4 regions of the Lysinibacillus sp. FSL W7-1291 genome follow, and region 1 is predicted to be linked to each of the others. Evidence: riboswitches for the same ligand, from Rfam matches in the RefSeq annotation. Region 1 holds a riboswitch; each other region holds the start of a gene.
The links. Region 1 has a riboswitch for thiamine pyrophosphate ahead of thiM (hydroxyethylthiazole kinase). Riboswitches for the same ligand answer to the same signal wherever they lie in the genome.

Region 2: another riboswitch for thiamine pyrophosphate. It lies ahead of thiC (phosphomethylpyrimidine synthase ThiC); the one in region 1 lies ahead of thiM (hydroxyethylthiazole kinase).
Region 3: another riboswitch for thiamine pyrophosphate. It lies ahead of thiT (energy-coupled thiamine transporter ThiT); the one in region 1 lies ahead of thiM (hydroxyethylthiazole kinase).
Region 4: another riboswitch for thiamine pyrophosphate. It lies ahead of NST76_RS11535 (ABC transporter substrate-binding protein); the one in region 1 lies ahead of thiM (hydroxyethylthiazole kinase).

What each region holds. Positions count from the first base shown of each region.
Region 1 is NZ_CP151994.1:3,353,952-3,360,111, reverse strand. Features, by position in the region: gene thiI (tRNA uracil 4-sulfurtransferase ThiI) at 1-767, shown strand, start outside; gene NST76_RS16205 (alpha/beta-type small acid-soluble spore protein) at 912-1,127, shown strand; gene thiE (thiamine phosphate synthase) at 1,198-1,839, opposite strand; gene thiD (bifunctional hydroxymethylpyrimidine kinase/phosphomethylpyrimidine kinase) at 1,829-2,653, opposite strand; gene thiM (hydroxyethylthiazole kinase) at 2,641-3,408, opposite strand; TPP riboswitch at 3,501-3,598, opposite strand; gene NST76_RS16185 (acyl--CoA ligase) at 3,789-5,390, shown strand; gene sppA (signal peptide peptidase SppA) at 5,557-6,160, shown strand, end outside.
Region 2 is NZ_CP151994.1:243,605-249,764, reverse strand. Features, by position in the region: gene thiC (phosphomethylpyrimidine synthase ThiC) at 1-1,409, opposite strand, end outside; TPP riboswitch at 1,555-1,669, opposite strand; gene NST76_RS01140 (AEC family transporter) at 1,748-2,677, opposite strand; gene NST76_RS01135 (methyl-accepting chemotaxis protein) at 2,789-4,891, opposite strand; gene NST76_RS01130 (response regulator) at 5,102-6,160, opposite strand, start outside.
Region 3 is NZ_CP151994.1:3,874,465-3,880,624, forward strand. Features, by position in the region: gene NST76_RS18865 (hypothetical protein) at 1-307, shown strand, start outside; gene map (type I methionyl aminopeptidase) at 341-1,096, opposite strand; gene thiT (energy-coupled thiamine transporter ThiT) at 1,258-1,818, opposite strand; TPP riboswitch at 1,955-2,062, opposite strand; gene NST76_RS18880 (DUF4870 domain-containing protein) at 2,190-2,513, shown strand; gene NST76_RS18885 (hypothetical protein) at 2,569-2,691, shown strand; gene NST76_RS18890 (SMC family ATPase) at 2,733-5,813, opposite strand; gene NST76_RS18895 (exonuclease SbcCD subunit D) at 5,810-6,160, opposite strand, start outside.
Region 4 is NZ_CP151994.1:2,364,938-2,371,097, forward strand. Features, by position in the region: gene NST76_RS11520 (ABC transporter ATP-binding protein) at 1-581, opposite strand, end outside; gene NST76_RS11525 (ABC transporter permease) at 556-1,329, opposite strand; gene NST76_RS11530 (thiamine-binding protein) at 1,329-1,619, opposite strand; gene NST76_RS11535 (ABC transporter substrate-binding protein) at 1,621-2,616, opposite strand; TPP riboswitch at 2,770-2,880, opposite strand; gene parC (DNA topoisomerase IV subunit A) at 3,000-5,438, opposite strand; gene parE (DNA topoisomerase IV subunit B) at 5,435-6,160, opposite strand, start outside.

The DNA of each region.
Region 1 (6,160 bases):
TTGAACTACGTGTAGAAGTTCGTCATGATGCAACATATATGATGGCACAAGTTATTCCTGGCGCAGGTGGAATGCCTGTAGGGTCTAATGGAAAATCTTTATTAATGTTATCTGGTGGTATTGATAGCCCTGTTGCAGGTTATTTAATGATGAAGCGAGGCGTGCGATTAGAAGCGATTCACTTCTTTAGTCCACCATATACAAGCGAAAATTCATTAGAAAAAGTAAAGGTACTTGCCAATGAACTAACGAAATTTGGTGCTAGTATTCGTTTACATGTCATTCCATTTACTGAAATACAAGTTCTTATTAAAGAGAAAGTGCCTTCTAATGTATCGATGACAACAACACGCCGTATGATGTTGAAAGTAGCTGATCAGGTGCGTGAGGAAATTGGGGCACTTGCCATTGTAACAGGTGAAAGTCTTGGGCAGGTAGCGAGTCAAACGCTTGAAAGTTTAACAGCGATTAATGCTGTAACGAATACACCTATTTTGCGTCCGTTAATTTCATCAGATAAACTCGAAATCATTGATATTGCAGAAAAAATCGGCACATACGAAACATCTATTCAGCCATTTGAAGATTGCTGTACGATTTTTACACCTACAAGTCCAAAAACAAAGCCGAAGCTTGAAAAGGTCGAGCATTATGAAAGCTTCTCTGATTTTGATGAGCTAATCGAGCGAGCAGTAAAAAATCGAGAGGTCTATATTTTCCCTAAGAAAGAAGAGCAACAACAAGATAAGTTTGCAGAACTATTATAAGGATTCAAAGCCGTCTCAAAGTCCATTTTGAGACGGCTTTTTTATATTACTGGCTAGATGCCATTAGAGGTACAATTTACCTTTAAAATTTTCGTATTAAAAATCGAATATCGCACATTCTATATTCACAAGGAGGTGAGACACATGACTTCAAACAACAACCGCAGTTCAAACAAGCTTGCAGTACCTGGTGTACAACAAGCACTAGATCAAATGAAATACGAAATTGCACAAGAATTTGGTGTTCAATTAGGAGCTGAAGCTTCAGCTCGTGCTAACGGTTCCGTTGGTGGTGAAATCACTAAACGTCTTGTACAAATGGCAGAATCTCAATTAAAAGGTATGCCAAACAACCAATAAATGCTGACTAAGCATTTATAAACTTAAAACCAGTGACCGTAAAAGGCACTGGTTTTAGTTTGTTTATAGATCATTTTTTTATGCGAGATAATGACGTAAATGTAGATACAGTGTGTGCAATGTCTTGACTTTCACAGATAGCAGAAATAACGGCAACACCATCAGCACCTGCTTGAAAAACAGAATGTGCATTTGTACAAGTAATCCCACCAATCGCTACAATCGGTAATTCAGGATAAAGATGATAAGCTTGCTGTAAAAAATTTGTACCGCATGGTGGTTGTGCATCACTTTTAGATGTTGTTGCAAAGATTGGACCAATTCCTACATAATCAGCATGATGGTCTATAGCTGTTTGTAATTCTTCCTGTGAATGTACAGAAACACCAAGTATCATGTTCCCGATTTTTTTACGTGCTATTTCAACATCTAAATCATCTTGTCCAATATGAACGCCATCGGCACCAATTCGCAAAGCGAGCTCTATATCATCGTTAACGATAAACGGTACATTATACTGCTGACAAAGTTTTTGACATTGGCGTGCAAATTGTTCATAGGCTAATCCAGTTAAGGCAAGAGACCCTTTCTCGCGAAATTGAAACATCGTAATGCCAGCTTGCAATGCCTTTTCGAGGAGATGGATGGGATTTTGTTGAAAAACATTGCCTGTCCCCATAATAAAATAAAGCTGTAAATCCTCACGTTTCATGAATAATTACCTCACAGGCTTCCTTATGCTGTTGATAAGCGAAATGATTTGTAGGTCCGTGCCCGTTGCCGATGGCTAAATCATGCATAATCGCTAATTGAATAAATTTTTTAGCTTCGATAATAGCCTCTTCCATCGCTAAACCTCGTCCAAGAAAAGCAGTGAGTGCTGCTGAAAATGTACAGCCAGTACCATGTGTATTTTTGGTTTGGATTCGTGGAGACTGCATCGAAAAAGATTGTCCATTTTTGAAAAATACATAATCAATGGCATAAAGTGGTTCTGCTAAATGCCCACCCTTTACAATGACGCATTGTACACCTAGCTGTAAAAAGCTTTGAGCCACTTGTTTCATATCCTCAAAATGGCGAATGGTTCTCCCCGTGAGAGCCTCTGCTTCGGGTATATTTGGCGTAACAATCGTAGCTAGTGGTAGTAAAGATGAGCGTAACGCCTCAATAGCTTCTTGCTGTAATAAGCTTTCTCCACCTTTTGCAATCATCACGGGATCCACAATTAGTGGTATGTTTAATTCACCGATCATGCGTGCGATGGCTTGGATAATACCAGAGGAATAAAGCATGCCTGTTTTCATTGCAGCAATCGGAAAATCTTCGACTAACGCTTGAAATTGTTTTTCCACAAACGAAATGTCAATGGGGAAAACACCTGTCACGCCTGTTGTATTTTGTGCAGTTAAAGCTGTAATAACGGAAGTGCCGAACACCTCTAATTCCTGAAATGTTTTTAAATCAGCCTGTATACCAGCACCGCCACCACTATCTGATCCAGCAATCGTCGTTACAATATGCATGATGCTTCACCATCCTTTGATAAACGATGTATAGCATTAAGCAAAGCTATTTGAAAATCACCGATATCTGCAGTGAATGCAGAAGCTAGTACTGCTGCCTTTTTATAGTAAGTGAGTGTTTCTGCTAATTGGTTGTATGGCTTGTTACCTGCGACATAGGCAGCACCACAAAGCGCACTAAGTAAACAGCCAGTACCAGTGACCTCTGTCATTTGTGGGTGGCCACCAGCTATCCACTGGCTATGCTCACCATTTGTTATAAGATCACGTTCACCTGTTACAATAACGATACAATTATATCGTTGTGCCACTAGTAATGCTTCCGTCTCCAGTGACATGGAGCCATGACCACTATCTACACCTTTCTGTTGCCAATCTACATTGGCTATAGCCGCAAGCTCACCGATATTACAGCGAATTACGGCAAATTGTATGTTTTCAAGTAAGTATTGAACGGTTTCCTTGCGATAAGTTGTAGCCCCTGCCCCAACTGGATCTAATATAACTGGAATGCCAAGTGCATTAGCTTTTTTTCCTGCTAACAGCATGGCGTTTTTGGTGCGAGTATTGAGTGTCCCGATATTAATTAATAATGCTTGTGCCATTGCTACCATTTCCTCAACCTCTTGGCTATCGTCAGCCATAACGGGCGAAGCACCTAATGCTAATAAACCATTTGCTTGGAAATTTGCCACCACATAGTTTGTGATGCAATGAATAAGTGGTTGCTGTTGACGAATTGTTTGAAATATCATTTTAATTTTAGTCCTCCTTTGTGGATGGACGTAAGCATGCAAAAAGGCTCTTTTTATGTGAAAATACACGAAAAAGAGCCTTTCATCTGAAAAAATCGATGTCTGTTGCTCCCTACGTCAGTATTAACTAACAGGTTCAAAGGGTCAGGTTTTACCTTCTCAACTCTTTCGAGTCCCCCTGCAATTTTGCTTTTAGTTGACCAAAATGTACCATACTTTTCATTTGTGTTCAATAGCTAGTTTTCCTATCGACAAAACGTGACTGATGCCATATAGCTAGGTATGATAGTTGTCATGACTTTACCTAAATTAAGCGCAAACCATTGAAAATACTGAAAAAGGAGTTTTATAATGTGTCATAGCAAAAGGGGGCATCTGCCATGAAAAGACAAGATTTAGTTGCACCAGAATGGTATAACATAACAGAGGAAATTGAAAAATATGCTCAGGATGCAACGAAAAATGCTTTAATTATTTATGAAGAAAATCAAGCTGTACAATTTATTACATATGCACATTTGATGGAAAAAGCGAATCAAGCAGCACATGTTTTCACCTTACAAGGTTTAACGAAGGGTGATGTGATTTTAGTGATGGTACCACGCTCAGTGGAAGCATATATTGTTTATATTGCAGCATTAAAAGCAGGTTTAACCATCATTCCAAGCTCAGAAATGTTAAGAACAAAAGATATTGAGTATCGCATTCATCACGCCAATGCTAAAGGGGTTGTTGCCTATGAGCCCTATATTGAACAATTTGATGAAGTTGGAAATTTACAGGGCATACAGCAATTTGTCATAGGGAAAGCACATGAGCCTTGGCAGCCTTTACTAGAAAAAATGCACCATCAACCTACAACTTACATAAATCCGACCCCGACAAAAAGTACTGATAATGCATTTTTAGCCTATACAAGCGGCACAACAGGTAACCCAAAGGCAGCGGTACATACACACAGCTGGGGCTATGCTCATTTACGAACAACAGCACCACATTGGTTAGGTGTACAAGAAAATGATATTGTTTGGGCAACAGCAGCACCTGGATGGCAAAAATGGATATGGAGTCCCTTTCTCGCTACATTAGGCAGTGGTGCTACTGCATTTGTTTACAAAGGTAAATTTGATGCTGCTTCCTATTTGGCAATGCTTGAAAAATTCAAAATCAATGTATTATGCTGTACACCAACTGAATATCGTTTTATGGCATCACTTGAAAATTTACACGCATATGATTTACATGCAATTCGCCAAGCTGTATCAGCAGGTGAACCGTTAAATAGTGAGGTTATCAACGTATTTTCAGAAACATTCCATTTACAAGTGCGAGATGGCTATGGTCAAACGGAAAATACATTACTTGTTGGTACAATGGTAGGGATGGAGGCGCGAGTTGGCTCAATGGGAAAACCTACTCCTGGCAACACCGTTAATATTATTAACGATTTCGGCAATCCTGTTGCAGTGGGAGAGGTGGGTGATATTGCTGTTCATCGTGAAACACCAGCTCTCTTTAAAAAATATTTAAATGATCCTGAACGTACAAATTTACAATTCCGTGGTGATTGGTATATAACAGGAGATCGTGCCTACAAAGATGAAGATGGCTACTTTTGGTTTGAGGGTCGAGGAGATGATGTCATTATCTCCTCGGGTTATACAATTGGTCCCTTTGAAGTAGAGGATGCTTTGATGAAGCATCCAACTGTGAAAGAAGCTGCTGTCATTGCCAGTCCAGATAAAGTTCGAGGAAATATTGTAAAGGCATTTATTGTTCTTCGTAATGGTGAAATTGGTGATGAAACACTTATTCAAACACTTCAAAGTCATGTGAAATCATTGACTGCCCCATATAAATATCCACGTGCTATTGAATTTGTCGAAGAGCTACCCAAAACATCCTCTGGAAAAATTCGACGAGTTGAATTACGACAGCAAGAAACAAAGCAATGCCATTCATCATCATTTCCTAGGAAATAATGTCGAAAATCAAAGTTCATGCAAAGGTATGGACTTTGATTTTTTTTATTTTTTTAGGTAAGGTAATATGAGGAAATAAATAGCAACAAGCTTTTTGCATATTATTGCAAAAAAATGAAACAAATAAGCAAGTCATTCGTATTACGTGTTGAGGAGGCGGAAAGACATGAATGTAAAAAGGTGGGTTGCTTTAGTAGTCGCAGGTGTTCTTTTACTATTTTCATTAGGAATTAACACCATTTTTGCCCTATTTAAAGCAGATTTCCTAGGTAATTTTGATAGTTTGATGGCTGGGAATAATTTAGATGTATATGAAAATGTCATTGAAGGGGACAATTTTGATAAGCGAATTGCTTATTTAAAGGTAGATGGAGCGATTCAAGATATCGGCTCAAGTACATTATGGCAACCAGTTGCCTATGATCATACATTTTTCTTAGAGCAATTGGATAATATTTTGTATGATGATTCGATACAGGGCGTTGTTTTAAGCGTCAATTCACCAGGTGGTGGTGTGAAAGAATCAGCAGAAATCTATAAAAAGCTGCTAAAAATTAAAGAAGAACGACAAATTCCAATTTATGTATCGATGGATTCGATGGCAGCATCAGGTGGTTATTATATTTCAGCACCTGCAGATAAAATCTTTGCCCATCGTGATACAATAACAGGCTCAATTGGCGTCATTATGCAATCCATTAACTACCAAGCATTGGCTGAAAAAGTAGGTGTTAAATTTGAAACGTTTAAATCAGGGGAGCATAAGGATA
Region 2 (6,160 bases), 1.5 Mb from region 1:
ACATCCTCACGATTAGGTAAGCCAAGATGCTCCTTCGGTGTCACATAGCAGAGCATCGCTGTACCAAACCAGCCAATCATCGCTGCACCAATAGCTGAGGTAATATGGTCATATCCTGGCGCAATATCTGTTGTTAATGGGCCCAATGTATAGAAAGGCGCTTCCTTACAAACTTCTAATTGCTTGTCCATATTCTCCTTTATCAAATGCATCGGTACATGACCTGGCCCCTCTACCATCACCTGAACATCATGCTTCCAAGCGATTTGTGTTAATTCACCCAGCGTTTCAAGCTCTGCAAATTGGGCCTCATCATTGGCATCTGCAATGGAACCTGGGCGTAAGCCATCTCCTAAAGAAAAAGCAACATCATATGTCTTCATAATTTCACAGATTTCCTCAAAATGTGTATAAAGGAAATTCTCTTGATGATGAAATAAACACCACTGTGCCATAATTGAACCACCACGTGACACAATGCCTGTTACACGATTTGCTGTAAGAGGTACATAGCGTAAAAGAACACCCGCATGTATCGTGAAATAATCAACCCCCTGCTCTGCTTGCTCAATGAGCGTATCACGATAAACTTCCCACGTTAAATCCTCGGCTATGCCATTTACTTTTTCTAAAGCCTGATAAATGGGCACCGTTCCCACTGGCACTGCAGCATTTCGAATAATCCATTCTCTCGTTGTATGAATATGTTTACCAGTCGAGAGATCCATAATATTATCGGCACCCCAGCGTGTAGCCCATGTCATTTTCTCAACTTCTTCTGCTATTGACGACGACACCGCGGAATTTCCAATGTTTGCATTGATTTTCACATGGAAGTTACGACCAATAATCATCGGCTCTGCCTCAGGGTGATTAATATTAGAAGGCATAATAGCCCGACCTGCTGCAATTTCTGAACGAACAAATTCAGGATCCATGTTTTCACGTATCGCCACAAACTCCATTTCCGGCGTTATCATTCCATTTCGTGCATAGTGAAGCTGTGTTACATTTTTACCCCTTTTTGCACGTAAAGGCTTCCGCTCCAATTCAGGGAAAACATTTTCTTTAATGCGCGGATCATCAACACGACGAAAACCGTTATCCTCAGGTTTAATCGTACGCCCCTCATATTCCTCAACATCTCCTCTTTCTTCTATCCATGCACGTCGCAAAGTAGGCAGACCCTTTGTAATATCAATGTGATAATTCGGATCTGTGTATGGACCACTCGTATCATATACTCGAATAGGGGCATTTTTTTCATCCCCAAAGCTACCAGTCGTTGGGCTTAATGCGATTTCACGCATAGGTACTAAAATATCTGGACGTGATCCTTCCACATACACTTTTTTGCTTCCTTCAAAGCTAGACATAATCGTAATGTTCTTTTCACTAACTACTGACATGAGCTACTTCTCTCCCTTAAATGTAATTTGATACAAGGACCGAAAATCTAGCTCACTCCAACAAATAAAGAAAGGCCGAATCCAAAATATTTTTTTGGATCCGGCCATGAATGTAAAGGTCTAGTAATTGCACACGACATACGATGCAATAGCTTCTTAACTTTCCCACGCTGGTATGAGCCAGATCAGGTCCAAAGGGTCAAGAAACTTCTAAGCGTTTCCCTCTCAGCCTGACTCATCAGACTCCCCTAGTTAATACTATTTAGTTTGATGCTAGTGTAGCAGATATTTCTAAGAGATGGAAGTTTTCCATTCAATATTTTAAAATTTTCATCCAACTAAGTAAATAATACTTCCGCAAGATAAATCACGATCGTTACTGTTAGACAGCTCACAATGGTTGAAAATAAAACAGTTTGCGCAGCTGTAGCTGATTCCACATCGTATTCTAATGCTAGACTAGAGCTATTGCGAGATGTTGGGAAGGCACTGGCTATAAACAGAGATTGTGCGACAACTCCATCTAACCCCAATACATAAATAATGACCAATGCTACAGCTGGTCCGATAACTAATCTTGTAAAACAGCTAACAAAAACAGTTTTATTAAACATAGATTTGATTTCAAGCTGTGATAATTGTGCGCCTAATGTAATTAAGGCTACAGCAATAAATCCATCTGCGACATGCTCTACAGGTATTTTGATAAACTGCGGTATACCAATATTAAAATAGTTCATAGCGACACCAATAATTAGCGCATGAATAATGGGCATTTTAAAGAAATCTTTGATGATTGTCATACCCGATTTCGTAGAGGAAATTAAATTGTACAAACCATATGTATAAGTTGTCATATTTTGAAATATAACGAGCATGACCTGAATGGCTACACCAATAGGTTGTGTTACAAAAATCATTTGGGCCACTGGAATACCATAATTTCCAGAGTTAATGAGCACAACACTATTTTTAAAGACGGCTGCCTCCGTTTTGGCCAAACCAAGCCCTTTCGCTAAAAAATGACTGAGTATCATTTGACTCCCAATAAAAAGCACAATAAATAACCCGACTTCTCCCAGAACAGACAGCTCTACACGTGTTTCATATAAATTCACAAAAACAGCGGCTGGCATAAAGCAATATGTAATAAGCTGAGACAATGCTTTTAAGTTAAAACGAAATTTCTTTTGTAGTATAGCGCCAAGTACAAGCAACACTAAAATAGGTGCAACAATTTGAAAGAAAATCATTCCGAGATACATCATATTGATGACCCCCTTCCCTTCATTATAGTAGTGCTGAATGGCTAACAGGTCAATGTCTCTTCCCTTCACCATTAAGAAAGACTGCCTATATATTTTAGGCAGCCTTTTTCTTTACGCTAGCTTAAATCGATTTACGACTTCTTGCAGTTCATTTGATATATCATTCATATTTTGAATAGACTCTGCTACTTTTAGTAACTCTCCTTGTTGATCCATTGCAGAAGCACTTACTTGTTCAGCAGAGGCAGCTGTTTCCTCTGAAATAGCAGATATACTTTGAATAGCCATAATTGCTTGATTTTTATGCTCTAACATACTAGATAACTTACTCATTAGTTCACTAATGGAAGCTGCAATTGAACGTGACAAGTCACTGCTATCTTTAAAGGCCATTTGTGTGCTTTGTACGGACTCATTTTGAGAATGCATTAAATCTGCATTCGAAGCAATAACAGCTACTGTCTGTTGGGAATTTTCGAGAATACTTTCTACCGTACTCTTAATAATTTCTGTTTCATTTTTAGATTGCTCTGCTAGCTTTCTTACTTCCTCTGCTACTACCGCAAACCCTTTTCCATGTTCGCCAGCACGAGCTGCCTCAATACTTGCATTTAAAGCTAACAGATTCGTTTGCTCTGTAATGCTTTGAATAGAAGCGATGATTTGATTAATATTGGCAATGTTAGAAGCTAATGATTCCATTTGCTGTTGAATACGCCCATTCATCTCATTTGTTTCTATATTATGTTCACGTAAACTATTAACCTCATGCAATCCCTTTTCTGTCGTTGCACTTGTTTTATGAGATAGCTCATCCATCTCATTGGATAGTGACGTAATGGCATCAATCTGATCAGATAGATCCATCATTCGATAATTGGTTTCTTCAGTATCCTCTGATTGCTTCGATGCACCTTGTGCAATTTCATTGATTGCTACTGAAACCTCTTGACTTGAAGCTACTATTTCATTAAAGACCTCATGCACTTGATTAGAAGATTGGTTCAATAATGTCGTAGAATTTAGCACTGTTTGTATTGCACTATTGGTTTTATCCAGCATATTATTATAAGCCAGTGCAACTGCACCAATCTCATCAGACTTAATATATTTCTCCTCTACTCTTTGTGTTAAATCCCCTTCTGCAGCTGTTTCAATGGATGCACGCAAAAATTGGAGTGGCTTTAACTGTTTGTAAATGAATAGCACACTTGCAACTGTCATCAAAACAACCATAATAATAGAAGAAATAATTGTAAATACAAAGACGTGGTTGTATGTCTCTAGAATTTTTGATTCAGGCAATACAATTTGAACAGTCCACGTCTCGTCAATATCCTCTAAAATCATTGGGGCAAATACATTAAATGCCTTTTCCTTAAACTGGTTAGAATCAACGTACATACTTGTAAGCTCATCATTTTCCATGGTCTTACTAATACTTGTCCAAGCTGGGTCCTCTTGCATATTGCGCCCATCTAGCTCTTCACCAAAACTGTTGGCTGTCAGTACACCCTTATTCGTAATAATGCCCGCATAACCACCCTCTGGTGCAACAGATTCTGTTAATCCATTTAAAAAATCTATCGATACATCCGCCGTCAATACACCAAAAAACGATCCAGAAGCATTGACTAACGGCACTGAAATGGTTGTCATTAATACGTTCTTTCCATTTACATTGTAATCATACGGCTCCGTTAAAACTGCGCGTCCGTCTTCTTTTGGCACCCAGTACCATTCAGAAACACTTTTATCATCGACCCCTTCAATTAAAGTGGTGCTGATCTTATTATCATCTTTGCTTAGGTATGGTCCAAAACGTTTTTTGGAATCGACTAAAGTAGCCTCTGCATTTGCATCTAACATAATAGAACCCTGCTCAAAGATTGCTCCAACACCAAGTAAATCATCATTGTTAGCTAGATTATTTTCCATAATGTCTAAGACACCCTTGGAAGATAAAGCATTATTCTTCTGCATGCTTTCAATGATTTGCTTTGTTGTTTGCAATGCCGTATTTGCTTTCTTGAAACGCTCACTCATAATAGCAGCCGAAGATTCAGCAGCCTGCACAGTTGCATATTCTGAGTCTTCCACACTTTGATTTTTTATAATAATTCCCGTTGTCACTGTATAGGATAAAAATAAAACTAGAAATAATCCTATAATTAGGGAAGATAGTTTTAATGCAATACCTTTAGATTTTTTCATAACTAACACCCCACTTTTATAATAATGATAAAGGATGAAAGGTTGTATCACAATAAAATATTTAGCGAATAAAGTAGAATTTTACAGAGTTATAGAGAGAAATATGGACAAATCTACAACCAATATACATTTTTTAATAAGGGTCTTATGAACTATTAAAAACAAAAAGCTCTGTCTATGACAGAGCCTTTCATAACAAAATCATGTAGTTTAACTAAAGGTTTGAGCATGAGGCATAGCATTTGCTTGTTTCCAGCTTTCATACCAACTCTCAATTTCCTCGCTTGGTTCCACTGCCAAATGCTCCTGAAGCATTTTTTTTAATAACCAGTATTGCTCCTCAACAGCAGCTGTATTATTTAGAAGATCGTATAGCTTCATTAAAGTGAAGTAGTTTTCCTCTGCATCAGAAAAAAGTGCCTGGACTTTTTCCTGTACCTTTACTGCAGCCATGTAGTTCTCATTTTTTATGTAAAACTCGCTTAGCTGATGAGCATGGTGTAACCACAATCTCCTTAAGCGCTCTCGCTCACTTTCCGCCCATAGATAATCGCAATCTCCTAAATAATCACCTGTATACATTTGGAATACTTTTTCATGTTCATCAACTGATGTCTCTTGTAATGGGGGTAATGATTTTAAACAGGACAGCCACTGTTCTACATCCACTACAACATTTTCAACTAAGAGCTTATAGCCAGAATTCAGCAAAGGGCTTGAAATTTGCACACCATCCATTCCATAATTTTTTAATGTTTGACGGATTGTATAGATAGCTGTATAAAGCTGTTTAGATGCTTTATCGATATCAGACTCCGGCCAAAATAATTCTAAAATCGTATCACGATAAATCATTTCATCACGGTGATTTAGCATGAAGGCAAATAGCTCTTTGGCTTTAGATGTACGCCATTTCATGAGCTGTGTATGACCATCTGGTGTAACAACATTAAGACCGCCAAAAAGCTTAATAATTGTATGTTTAGGCGGAACTTTTTTATGTTTATTATTTATGTGTTCTAGACGTTCTAAGGTCTTTTCTAAACGAACATTTTGTACAGGCTTTAATAAGTAATCAATAGCATGTAGATTAAATGCATCTATTGCGTATTGATCAAACCCTGTTGTAAAAACGATTTCTACATCGGGCAATAACTCTTGAATTTTTTCCCCTAATGCTAAACCATCCAAATCAGGCATCACGATATCTAAAAATACAGCATTTGGCTGTAGCGTTTGGATCTCTTCAATTGCTTTTAGAGAATCGGT
Region 3 (6,160 bases), 520 kb from region 1:
ATGGATGACATTTATTTTTATTACGAATATCAGTTTTACGTTAACGGCTTATGGTTGGAACGGCTTTGGTCTTAGTACGCCTCTTTGGGCAGTAATTTTGCTGACATTAGGTGGAGCACTTGCGCTACATATCCGTTTCCATCACTTTGATATTTTGTTTCCTAGTGTTTTTATTTGGGCTTATATAGGAATCGCCTTACATAATGGTTTTGATGAGCTACTTGTCACTACCGCCGCCTTCTTTTTATGTGGTGTTCTCTTTGTTGGTATTTTATTTATTAAAAAAAATCCTGCCTACCAAAAATAAATTGGTAAGCAGGATTTTTCATTTCATTGCATTCTATTCTTCGTCTAATGATGTTAGGATAATCGGTTTATCTTTTGTTACAATGACTGAATGTTCAATTTGAGCTACAAGTGATTTATCAGGTGTAATGAATGTCCAACCATCACCAGCTTCTACAATATGCTCTGCCTTCGCTGAGATAAACGGCTCAACCGCAAGCACCATACCTTCTTTCATAATTGTAGAATCCCATGCATCATAGTAATTTAAAATGTGATTCGGCTCATCATGTAAAGATTGACCTAAACCATGACCAGTTAAATTCATAATAACAGTTAAGCCATTAGCATTCGCCTCACGTTCAACTGCCTTACCAATTTGATTTAATTTAGACCCAGCCTTTACCTTTGTCATTGCTCGATCAAAGGCGCTTTTGGCAACGCGACATAGCTTTTCTTTGTCCTCATAGCCATCACCAACCACAAATGAAATACCAGTGTCAGCAAAGTAGCCATTTAATGAACCAGAAACATCGATATTTACAATATCCCCTTCTTGAATAACACGTTTTCCGGGGATACCATGCGCCACTTCTTCATTGACACTAATACATGTATACCCAGGGAAATCATATTCTCCCTTTGGACCAGATATCGCGCCAGCCTCTGCAAACATACGGCCAGCAATTTCATCTAGCTCCAATGTTGTAACACCTGGTTTTGTGGCAGCTTTCATCGCTTCACGAATTTCAGCACAAATGCGTCCTATTTTTTTAAAAGCTTCAATCTCTTCTTGCGTTTTTACAATCATGTATAACGTCCCTTTCATCTAATATCTATACTTTAATATAACATAACTTGTTATGCGTATAACGATAAACGCTTTAAATATTGTATGCTTCCTTACTTTGCGAAGTGCGCAAAGAGTTATTTGCGACAAAAAAGCCCCTTCACAAATGTGAGGGGCATGTTTTATGCTTTTCTTTGCATTAATTGTGGAGCAGCTGTGAATAAAAGAACGCCTACAATTGCCGTTAAAATAGTTGCTGGTAGCATATATGTACCATTATAGATGATGGAATAGATCCATGCATTTTGATCGCCAGCATATTCTGCAAAAAATACAGCGCCAGCCATCGTGTGGGCTGCATATCGTAAAAAGCCCGCAAGTACCGTACCTAATATAATGTAAAGTGCCATTTTTGTTTTGTTGGCATTTTTGGCAGCCGCCAACACGGGTCCACGCACAACCGCCGCTAATCCTACAACTGTGAAAGCAACACCATAATCAAGGAATCCTTGTAGCCAGTGCACAATCGTAGCACCAAACATGGTTTGCATTACACCCACGAGTAATCCAGTTGTTAGCCCTGCTACTAAGCCCCAGCGAAATGCTATTAACATAATAGGTACCATGACTAGACTAACAGAGCCACCTTGTGCCCATACTTTAAAGGAAACCTGATCAAGCACAAGACCGATTGCTGCAAATATCGCAATCTCCACAAGCATTAATAGTCTTTTTTTGTCCATATATATTCTCTCCTTTGTTCCGATGTAGGATACAAGAGCAGGAATAGAAATGCGCTGATATGTCTCTTTCTGACACCTTTTTATTCCCTCAAGAATGAAAAAACGATGCCAGGACAGAGCCTCACATCGTACTAGTGTCGGTTTCTATCCACATCCCTACGCAAGCGTTAACTTACAGGTTCAAAGAGTCAAGGCATTACGTGCCCAGTCTCAGCTGACATCATCAGCTCCCCTTGTGGTCGTTACATCTGAATTTATTTGAACATTCTCATTGTACGCAAAGGATAGAAGGATTACAACCTCTTCCATATATTATTTTTTTGAAACTTTGCTGTTTTTCATGCGTAAATATTACAAAAGGAGGTACAACTATGGAGAACCAAAAAATTTTATCTGCCTTTAGTTATTTAAGTATTTTCTTCGCCCCTTTTATCGTCCCATTAATTGTGTACATTATTACGAAAGATAGTGACGTAAAAAGACATTCAATTCGTGCACTTATCTCTCATTTAATTCCTTTTGTTTTCGGCATTCTGTTCTTTATTGTCTTTGTTTTTTCTACATTTAATTTGGATCCAACGTCCGGCAATAATACGATGTTGATTATTTGGTTCGTTTCGTTTGCCATTTATGCCATCGTCTCACTAGGAATTGTAATATGGAATATTATTCAAGCTGTTCGTGTTATTCGTTAATGTTTCATTTTTAAGCGAAACAGGTAGTAGTAATTGTAAAAGGAGCTGTTTTTGAATGAAAGTATCAAATGTTGTGAAAACCGCCGTAAAATTAGCACCTATTGTTATTCCTATCGTGAAAAAAGTAATGGCTGCAAAAAAAGGGACAACACCTACAGCCACCCCTCGAAAAAAATAAACAGCAGGCGTATTCCCTTGTTTTGGAAATACGCCTTTTATTTATTTCACTTCAAAGTGGGTTTGACTATGTCCATTCAATGTTTTTTCTACATGTAAGACCGCTGGCATCGCTGATTTTAATTCAGGCACATGAGAAATCACGCCAATCATACGACCAGAATCCTGTAAAGCAATTAATGTATCAATTGCTTTATTCAAAGATTCCTCATCAAGCGAGCCAAAGCCCTCATCAATAAACATGGTTTCAATATGAATATTCCCTTGGAAGCTTTGAATGACATCTGCCATTCCTAAAGCAAGACTTAAGGAAGCATTAAATTTTTCGCCACCGGATAATGTTTTCACATCACGTAATTGATCCGTATAGGCATCATATACATCAAGCCCAAGCCCACTTTGCTTCGCATGCTTTTCTAGTCTATCAGAACGTCTAAGCTCAAATTGACCATTTGATAAGTGATAAAGACGAATATTAGCGGCATCGGTAATTTGGTCTAAGTAATTAATTTGAATGTATCGCTCAAAGGACAGCTTTTTCGAATTTTGTCCGTTTAATAATCCATAGAGTTCCTTTACTCGACCAGCTTCTTGTTCAAGTAACTGAAGCTCTCTCGCTGTTTCTTCCACTTTTTTTATAAAGCCCTGGCATGCTTGTGCAAAACCATTCATCTGTTGCAAACGTTTAAATGCTTCCTCATACGCTGTACGAAGTTGTTCTACTTTTGCTTCCATCATCACTAAATCTTGCTTCTCTTTCCCTTGAAGATACATAGCCCCTTCAGTTATTTGGATTTTCAGGGTATGTACCTGTAAAGCATAGTCACTGCATACTTTGCGAAGTGCCTCCAATTGGCTCGCACTCCGTTTGGCAGCTGCGTATTCCTCATAGCTGTCAAAGCCGATTTCCTGCATGCTTGCTGAAAATTGCTGCCGCTTTTCATTCATTTTGAGCTGCAATTCCTCAAAAGATTGTTTGGCGATTTCTACAGTTAGTTTTGCATTACTTGTCGCTTCTTTTACGACATGCAAATTTTCTTGACTCTCTTGCCATGTTTTTTGCAAATCCATTTTCTGTTTACTAACATCCGTAAGTTGTTGCTTTAATTGCTGTAATGTTGGTAAATTGGCTGGCATCTGCTTGAGCTGTTCTTCTACAACCGCTTGTAATCTTGTCCATTCTTTCATGTGCTCAGCTAAATATTGCTCTAATTCCATCTGTTTATTTCTAAGCTGCTCTATTCTATCACGTTGATGCTTTAGCTTTAATCGCATATCTGCTAGTTGATGATGGACAACTTTTAAGCTCGCAATCTCTTGCTCCGTCTTGTGTAAAGTAGCGATGAGCTGTGCTTGGTCTTCTTGTTTAATATGCTGTGCTTCTAGCTGCTGATATGTATCTTGAAGAAGCTGTTGCGTAGATGACAAAAGTGCTGCCTTCTCTAGATACATACGCTCGTCTGAAGAAGCCTTCACTCTTAACGTTTCCACTTGAGCAAGTTCAATAACTTCCAGTTGCTCTTTATGTGTTTTCTCGTGAGTCATACTGCCACAAACAGGGCAAGGCTCCCCTTCCTTTAGCTGTTCCGCTAAAATACTAGCCTGACTTGTCAGCCACCGTTGCTGCAATAATAGAAGGGCCTTTTTACTTTCTTGATAGTGAATGTCTGAGGCAGCTACGTCCTGCTGTGCTAACTCTACGGCACTTTTATATTTCTCAGCTTGTTTGACTAAAGCTACCTGTTCACGTAGTTTCGGTAACTGTTCTAAGTAGCTTTCATATGGCTCAACCTGTTTTTCATAGCCTTCCATCGTTTGAGAAAATTGCTGCAATTGCTCTTGTTCTTTTTCCAATAACGTCAGGTTATCAGCCACCGCCATTTTTGCTGTTTCAACATACTGCTCAGCTATTTGCAGCTGCTGCACGTTGTTTTCATAGGCCTCGCATTTAGGCAATGACGCTAATAATTGCAATTCCTGCTGCAAAATTTGTTGACGCTCAGGCTCTTTCGCCTCTTCTACCCTATATTTTTCTTGGGCTCGCTGCAGTTGCTCTTCTGTTTGCTGATGCTTAACTTGTGCTTGCTGAAAAGCTTGTTCCTTTACATTAAGTTCAGCACGTAAATCAATGCATTGTTGTTCAAGTAGCACAAGTCGCTCTGCTTGTTCTGCTAAAACAATCTCCTGCTCCTTCGCGCTATATGCGTCCTGCTCTTGTAACAGCATTTGTAGTCGCTGCTGTCGATTCGCTTGCTCATCAAATTGCTCATTCAGTGTTTTAGCTAATCGATAATATTCTTGTTCTTTTTGATGAAGGCTATAAGCTTCTTCATATTGTAGCTGTTCATCCTCAATACATTTTGTATAGTAAATAATCTCCTCATCAAGTGCCTGCTTTAGTTGATGTAAATTTTCCGTTTTGTCAGCAATTAATGTGAATAACGCTGATGAACGTTGTGGTAAGACACCGTCAATTTGACCAAGTAAATGTTCTTTTAATTGTTTGGCACGTTGTAGATCACTCTCTGCCTCTTTTCGTTTAGCATCAAGCTTTTTCGTCATGACACCAAAGCGGTCTGTTTTAAAGATTTTCCGCAAAATAACTTCTTTGTTTGTAGAATCTGAGGTTAATAGCTTGCGAAATTCACCTTGAGGTAGCATCACAATTTGGCTAAATTGATCTTTTGTGAGACCTATTATTTCCTGCAATTTTTTATCGACTTCAAGCGTTTGCTGCTTCTCTACAATGCTATAATCAAGCTTTCCCTCTTTTACTTCAGCTAACTCTATTTTCTTCCCAGTAATCGTTTTATTTTTTTCTTTAATATGACCGGGCTGTCGTATTATTTGATAGACCCTTCCATGCATTTCAAACATGAGCTCTACAGCTGTATAAATATCATCATGAGCAAAGCCACTTCGCAGTAAAGCCGTATCCTGACGATCCTCACCACTGCCTGATCCGTAAAGGGCATAACAAATGGCATCAAAAATGGTTGTTTTTCCAGCACCGGTTTTACCAGAAATAGCAAACAATCGATGTTCCCCTAGTTCTTGAAAATCAATTACTTCAGTGTCTTTATAGGGACCAAATGCAGTAATCGTTAACTTTAATGGCTTCATTTTACTGTCTCTCGCTCCTCATCTAATAATTCCTGTAACATCTCTGTGAAAAGGCGTTCCGTATCTTCATCTGGCTGAATACCGATAATATCGGTAAAGAAAGAACGGAATAAATCAATATCCTCTAGTTTTTCCGTTTCTACAACTTGTAGCTCACGCGACACCTCTTGTCGTAATACCTTACGTTCCACATGCATAGCGTGCGGAAACACACTGCGAATGCGTTCCATCGGCGAAGACACCGAAGTTGTATCCGTCAATCTGACAAATACATAATCATCACTTGGTGTGAGCTTTAATAAATCCTCTAATTGACCTTCTACTACTCGTAAATCTCTTCTTGGCAC
Region 4 (6,160 bases), 990 kb from region 1:
TCCGCTAAAAAGAGTGCTTCCTCAATACTATGCGTGACAAATAGTATTGATTTACGATAGGCTTCCCAGATGGATAATAGCCACGCTTGCATTTCCAGTCTGGTGAATTCATCCAGCGCAGAAAATGGTTCATCTAAGCATAAAATCGGCTTATCACTGACCATCGCACGTATAAAAGATACACGCTGTTGCATGCCGCCTGACAATTCGTTTGGATAAGCATGGATAAATGAACCAAGCCCCACCTTTTCAAGCCACTCTATAGCACGTTCAGCATTTGGTTGATGCTGTAATTCCTCTACGAGTGTGACATTCTCTAAAATCGTGCGCCAAGGTAGTAGACAAGGCTGCTGAGGCATATAACCAATCGTTCCTCTTTTTCGCTGAATGTCCTCTTCATTTAATAAAATGGACCCTTGATCAATCGTAGAAACGCCACCAATTAATTGAAAAAGGGTACTCTTACCACTGCCAGAGGGACCAACAATGGCCACAAACTCTCCAGCTTTAACGTCAAAGGATACATCTTCAAGCACTTGCAGGGTATCAAAGGATTTAGCGATGTTTTGAATGCTGAGCATGATAGCCTCTCCCCTTCACCATGAATTTTTCAAGTAAGCGAATACTGCTAAACAACAGTAAGCTTAATAAAACAATCGCAAAAATGGCTACGAATACACGATCAGTGCGGAACGAGGACTGTGCTAAGGTCATATAAACGCCTATTCCTTTTTTTGCACCAAGCCACTCCGCAATAACAGCGCCCATCACACTATACGTCGCAGCAATTTTTACACCTGAAAAAATCGTTGGGTATGCATGAGGCCATTCGAGCTTCCAAAAAGTTTGCGCCTTTGTAGCACCAACCATGGCAAAATAATGCTTTAACTCAGGTGCTGTTTGCCGAAATCCGTCCATTGCCGCAATAACAATGGGGAAAAAGCACACGAGGCAAATAATGATGAGCTTTGGTAATAAACCAAAGCCAAACCAAATAATGAGCAATGGCGCTAAGACAAGAATAGGGATATTTTGCGACATAATTAAAATCGGATAAAACAACTCCCGAATAAATGTAAATCGATGCAAGACAATCGCCACCATTAATCCACAGGCAATGCCAATGGCAAGTCCTAATAAGGCTAATTGCATCGTAGCCCAAGCATGTGGTAAAAAGGTTTGATAGGCTTTAAAAGCTTCCAACAAAATACTACTTGGTGCAGGTAATAACCAATGAGGAACTTCAGCCACATGCACAATGAGCTCCCACACGAATAAGAGGAAGGCGATAAAAATAATCGTCCTTCCCTTTTGCAAAGCTTGTTTCATTACTGGTATTTCTCCGTTAATGTATCCATAGTTATACCAGTTGGCTGATATAATATTTTCACTTGTGTAATGACATTGATAGCACCAAGCTCAATCATCTTGTCATTCATTTTTTCAATGATTTGCAGCAACATTGACAGCTCACCTTCCATCGTCGTTTCCAACGGATGTACCTCATATTTCACACCAGCAGCATCTATCACAGCAATCGCCGCATCGACATACGGTATAACATCCTCAAATTTCTCTGTTTTTGGAATGATTTGAACACTGATTAATGAATTCGCCATCTTATTTGGCCTCCTTTTTAGGTAAGAAATCATTTGTAAAGGCTTGTTTCGCATTAAATTCGCCCTCTAACACGTTGTTGCTAGACATCCATTTTGCATAGTTTTCCCATACAGAAAGCTTTTGCTCTCCCCATTGCTTGGCATCATCCTGATATTTATCGGCTAGCCATTCCTGACTTTTATGCACTAACGCTTGATCTAAATCGGGAGCCGCTTCTATTAAAATATCAGCCGCCTCACTTGGATGTGCTATGGCGTATTCATAGCCCTTCGATGCAGCCGCCACAAACGCTTGAACTAGGTCAGGATTGTCCTGGATCATTTTTTCATTTGTAGCTAGAACAGGTGTATAATAGTCCAGCTGATCACTATAATCTGTTAAGTACAGCATATTAATCTTTTCACCCCGTAGCTCAGCTTCAATACCTGTCCACGCGTAATAAATCCAAGCAAAATCAATATCCTTTTGCATCATCGTGAAAAAATCTAAATCTCCTGCATTGACGATATCTAGTTTATGAATGTCTGCCTTTTCTGTTTGCATCAATGATTGTAGGACAGCTTGCTCTAGTGGAGCCCCCCAACCGCCATAGGTTTTACCTTCGAAATCCTTTGGTGATGTAATACCTTTTGATGCAATAGAAGCAAAGCCAGATGTATTATGTTGAATAATAGCAGCAATGGAGACAAGAGGCACATCTTGCACACGAGCCTGTGTAATCCCTTCCTGATAGCTCACACCAAACTCTGCCTTTCCAGAAGCAACAAGCTGATCGGCTCCTGCCTCCCCAGGCATAATAATGTCAACATCTAAGCCCTGCTCCTCAAAATAACCGAGTTTTTTTGCGACATACAGCCCTGTATGATTCGTATTTGGTGTCCAATCTAAGACCACTGATACTTTTTTCAGCTGATCAGTAGCCTGCTTGTCCTCCTTGTCACTACAGCCCACTAACGTTAAAAGTGCAGCCACTAGAATAAATAACCATTTTTTCATGCGAAGTCCTCCCAGTTGATAATGTGAAAGTGTTCATGGTTGAATGTTGTCACCAGAAAGAAAGCGTATGCGTTTGGCAAGATATTGCTTGAAAACATAAAAAAACGCCTAGGATTCCTCCCAGACGTATTGCAATCAATCTTCAAAACTTTGCTTTTTTGAATAGATGTTCCCTACGCTGGTACGAGCCAAATCAGGTTCAAAGGGTCAGCGTCTATCGGACACAATCTCAGCTAGCAACTACTAGCCCCCCTACATTCTTGTGCTATGAACTTTTCGTTGATTATTATACCCATAGTTACGCTAAAATGACAAGATGCTATTTTTGACTAACGACTGCTCTCGTAAAAAAACCCAGCACTCCTAAGAGACTGGGCTTATCATTAGCTTAGTTTCTGTTCTTTTTTAGCCGTTAAAACATGGGAAATAGCCCCATCTGTTGCAATATCCACTTTAAACGAACCGTTGGAATGGCGATCAGCACGCGTCAATGTTTGGACATCAATGAGCTCTTGTACACCTTTTTCCGTTTCAATCACTATTTGCTCCTCATTCGTTGCTTGAATAACTGCCACAATACGGTGAGGATTTGCTTTTAATTCTGTTAATACTTTTAGACCACGTTTTGCACGACTTGCCACTTCAACTTCTGCAACATTCATTTTCTTCACGGCTCCACGCTGTGTGACGATTACCACATATTGTGTAGCATCAGGCTGTAGCACATTGACACCGACTAAGGCTTCTCCATCCTTTAGCGTGATGCCTTTGACACCGCCTGTTTTCACCCCTGTAACTGGTAATTCTTCCAGTGGGAAACGAATCGCATAGGCTGTATCCGTTGTTAACATCAGTTCCACATCATCTGTCACAAACGATGCAAAGATCATCGCATCGCCCGCTTTAACATTCATTGTTTTTATTGGCTTCGAATAACGCGTCACCGCATAATCTGCCAGTGGGGAGCGTTTAATTTGACCATCTTTTGTAGCTGTTAAAATATACGTATTTGGCTGTTCGAATGTTTCAAAGCCATACACTGCAATAATAGACTCATCTTCCCCTGTTGGCACAATACTTGAAATATGCTGTCCAAGATCCTTCCAGCGAATATCAGGTAGCTCATGAACAGGCTGGTAAATATAATTGCCTCGATTTGTGAACAGTAACAGATGATGCTGTGTATTTAAGGTTGCTTCATACAATAAGTAATCCGAATCCTTCATCGCAAAATCCTGACCATTGGAAGCGGCATGTGAACGTGTGGATGTACGTTTAATATAGCCATCCTTTGTCACCGTCACCACAACCTCTTCACTTGGCACAAGGACATCTAGCGTAATTTTAATTTCTTCTATTTCCTGCTCAATTTTCGAGCGACGTGGCTCTGTGAAGCGTTTCTTAATCTCTAGTAACTCTTGTTTAATGACACGTACAAGCTTGGCTTCACTTTGTAAAATTCCTTCTAGCTTCGCAATCAACTTATTTAACTCGTCTTGTTCTTGACGAAGCTCTGTAATGTCTGTATTCGTTAAACGATATAATTGTAAGCTAACGATCGCCTCGGCTTGTACCTCTGTAAAATCAAACTTCGCTTGTAAATTAAGCTTCGCATCCTTCTTATCGTTAGAAGAACGGATTGTCGCAATCACTTCATCTAAAATGGAGAGTGCTTTAATTAACCCTTCTACAATATGAGAACGATCCTTTGCCTTTTGTAAATCATAAATCGAACGGTTCGTCACCACTTCTTTTTGATGCGCAATATAGGCATCTAGCAATAATGGCAATGTCATCATCGTTGGACGACGATTATGAATAGCAATCATATTAAAATTATAAGCTACCTGTAAATCTGTTGTTTTAAATAGGTATTGTAAGATTCCTTTTCCCGGAACATCTTTTTTCAGCTCAATTACAACACGTAAGCCTGTACGGTCTGATTCATCTCGGATTTCCGCAATACCCTCTAAACGTTTATCTACACGTTGCTCATCAATTTTTTTCACAAGATTCGCTTTATTCACATCATATGGTAATTCCGTGATGACAATTTGCTCTTTGCCACCCTTGATCGGTTCTACTACGGCTTGCGCACGGACAATGATTTTACCTCGACCTGTTTCATAAGCCTTTTTGATGCCATCTACCCCTTGGATAATCCCACCTGTCGGGAAATCCGGCCCTTTAATCACAGTCATCAACTCATCTACTGTCACGTTCGGCTTGTCTAAGCGCATTAACACAGCATCTAGCACTTCATCTAGCGCATGCGGGGGAATATCTGTTGCATAGCCAGCCGAAATCCCTGTAGAGCCATTGACTAGTAAGTTTGGAAAACGTGCAGGTAAAACAGTCGGCTCCATATCTTGATCATCAAAGTTTGGTACAAACTCGACCGTTTTCTTGCCAATATCTCGTAGCATTTCACCAGCAATAGCAGACAGTCTCGCCTCTGTATAACGCATCGCAGCTGGAGGATCACCATCAACCGAACCATTGTTACCATGCATCTCAATAAGCATATGACGTGCCTTCCAGTCCTGACTCATACGTACCATTGCTTCATAAACAGAGCTATCACCGTGCGGATGGTAATTACCGATTACGTTCCCGACAGTTTTTGCGGATTTTCGAAACGGTTTATCCTGTGTATTGCCTTCTGTAAACATTGCATATAAAATACGACGCTGTACTGGTTTAAGACCGTCACGTGCATCAGGCAACGCGCGGTCTTGAATAATATATTTACTATAGCGACCAAAACGATCACCCATCACTTCTTCTAGCGGTAAATCTTGAAACTTTTCTGTACTACTCATGCTTGGTCCTCCTCTTGTTGGATGAATTCATTTTCTAAAATATTTGAATCATCCTCCATACCGAAGTCAACATTGGCTTCGATCCATTTACGACGCGGTTCTACTTTATCACCCATTAACGTCGTGACACGTCTCTCTGCACGTGCACCATCCTCGATTGTGACACGAATTAATGTCCGTGTCTCAGGGTTCATTGTCGTATCCCATAGCTGGTCAGCATTCATCTCACCAAGACCTTTATAGCGCTGCAATATGTAACCCTTTCCAACTTTCTGGATGGCCTTTTGTAAATCGTTTTCTGTCCAAGCATATTCAATCACTTCTTTTTTACCAGTACCTTTTGATACCTTATAAAGTGGTGGTAAAGCGATATAGACTTTGCCTCCTTCAATGAGTGGACGCATATAACGATAGAAGAACGTTAAGAGCAAGACTTGAATATGTGCCCCGTCCGTATCCGCATCCGTCATAATCACTACTTTATCGTAGGCTGAATCCTCCACAGCAAAATCCGTGCCAACACCTGCTCCAATCGCATGGATAATCGTTGATATTTCTTCGTTTTTCATAATGTCCTGTAGCTTGGCTTTTTCTGTGTTGATGACCTTACCGCGCAAAGGCAAAATCGCTTGGAATGTACGATCACGACCTTGTTTGGCAGAACCACCTGCAGAATCACCCTCAACTAAATACAACTCATTCTTGGCCGCATTGCGAGACTG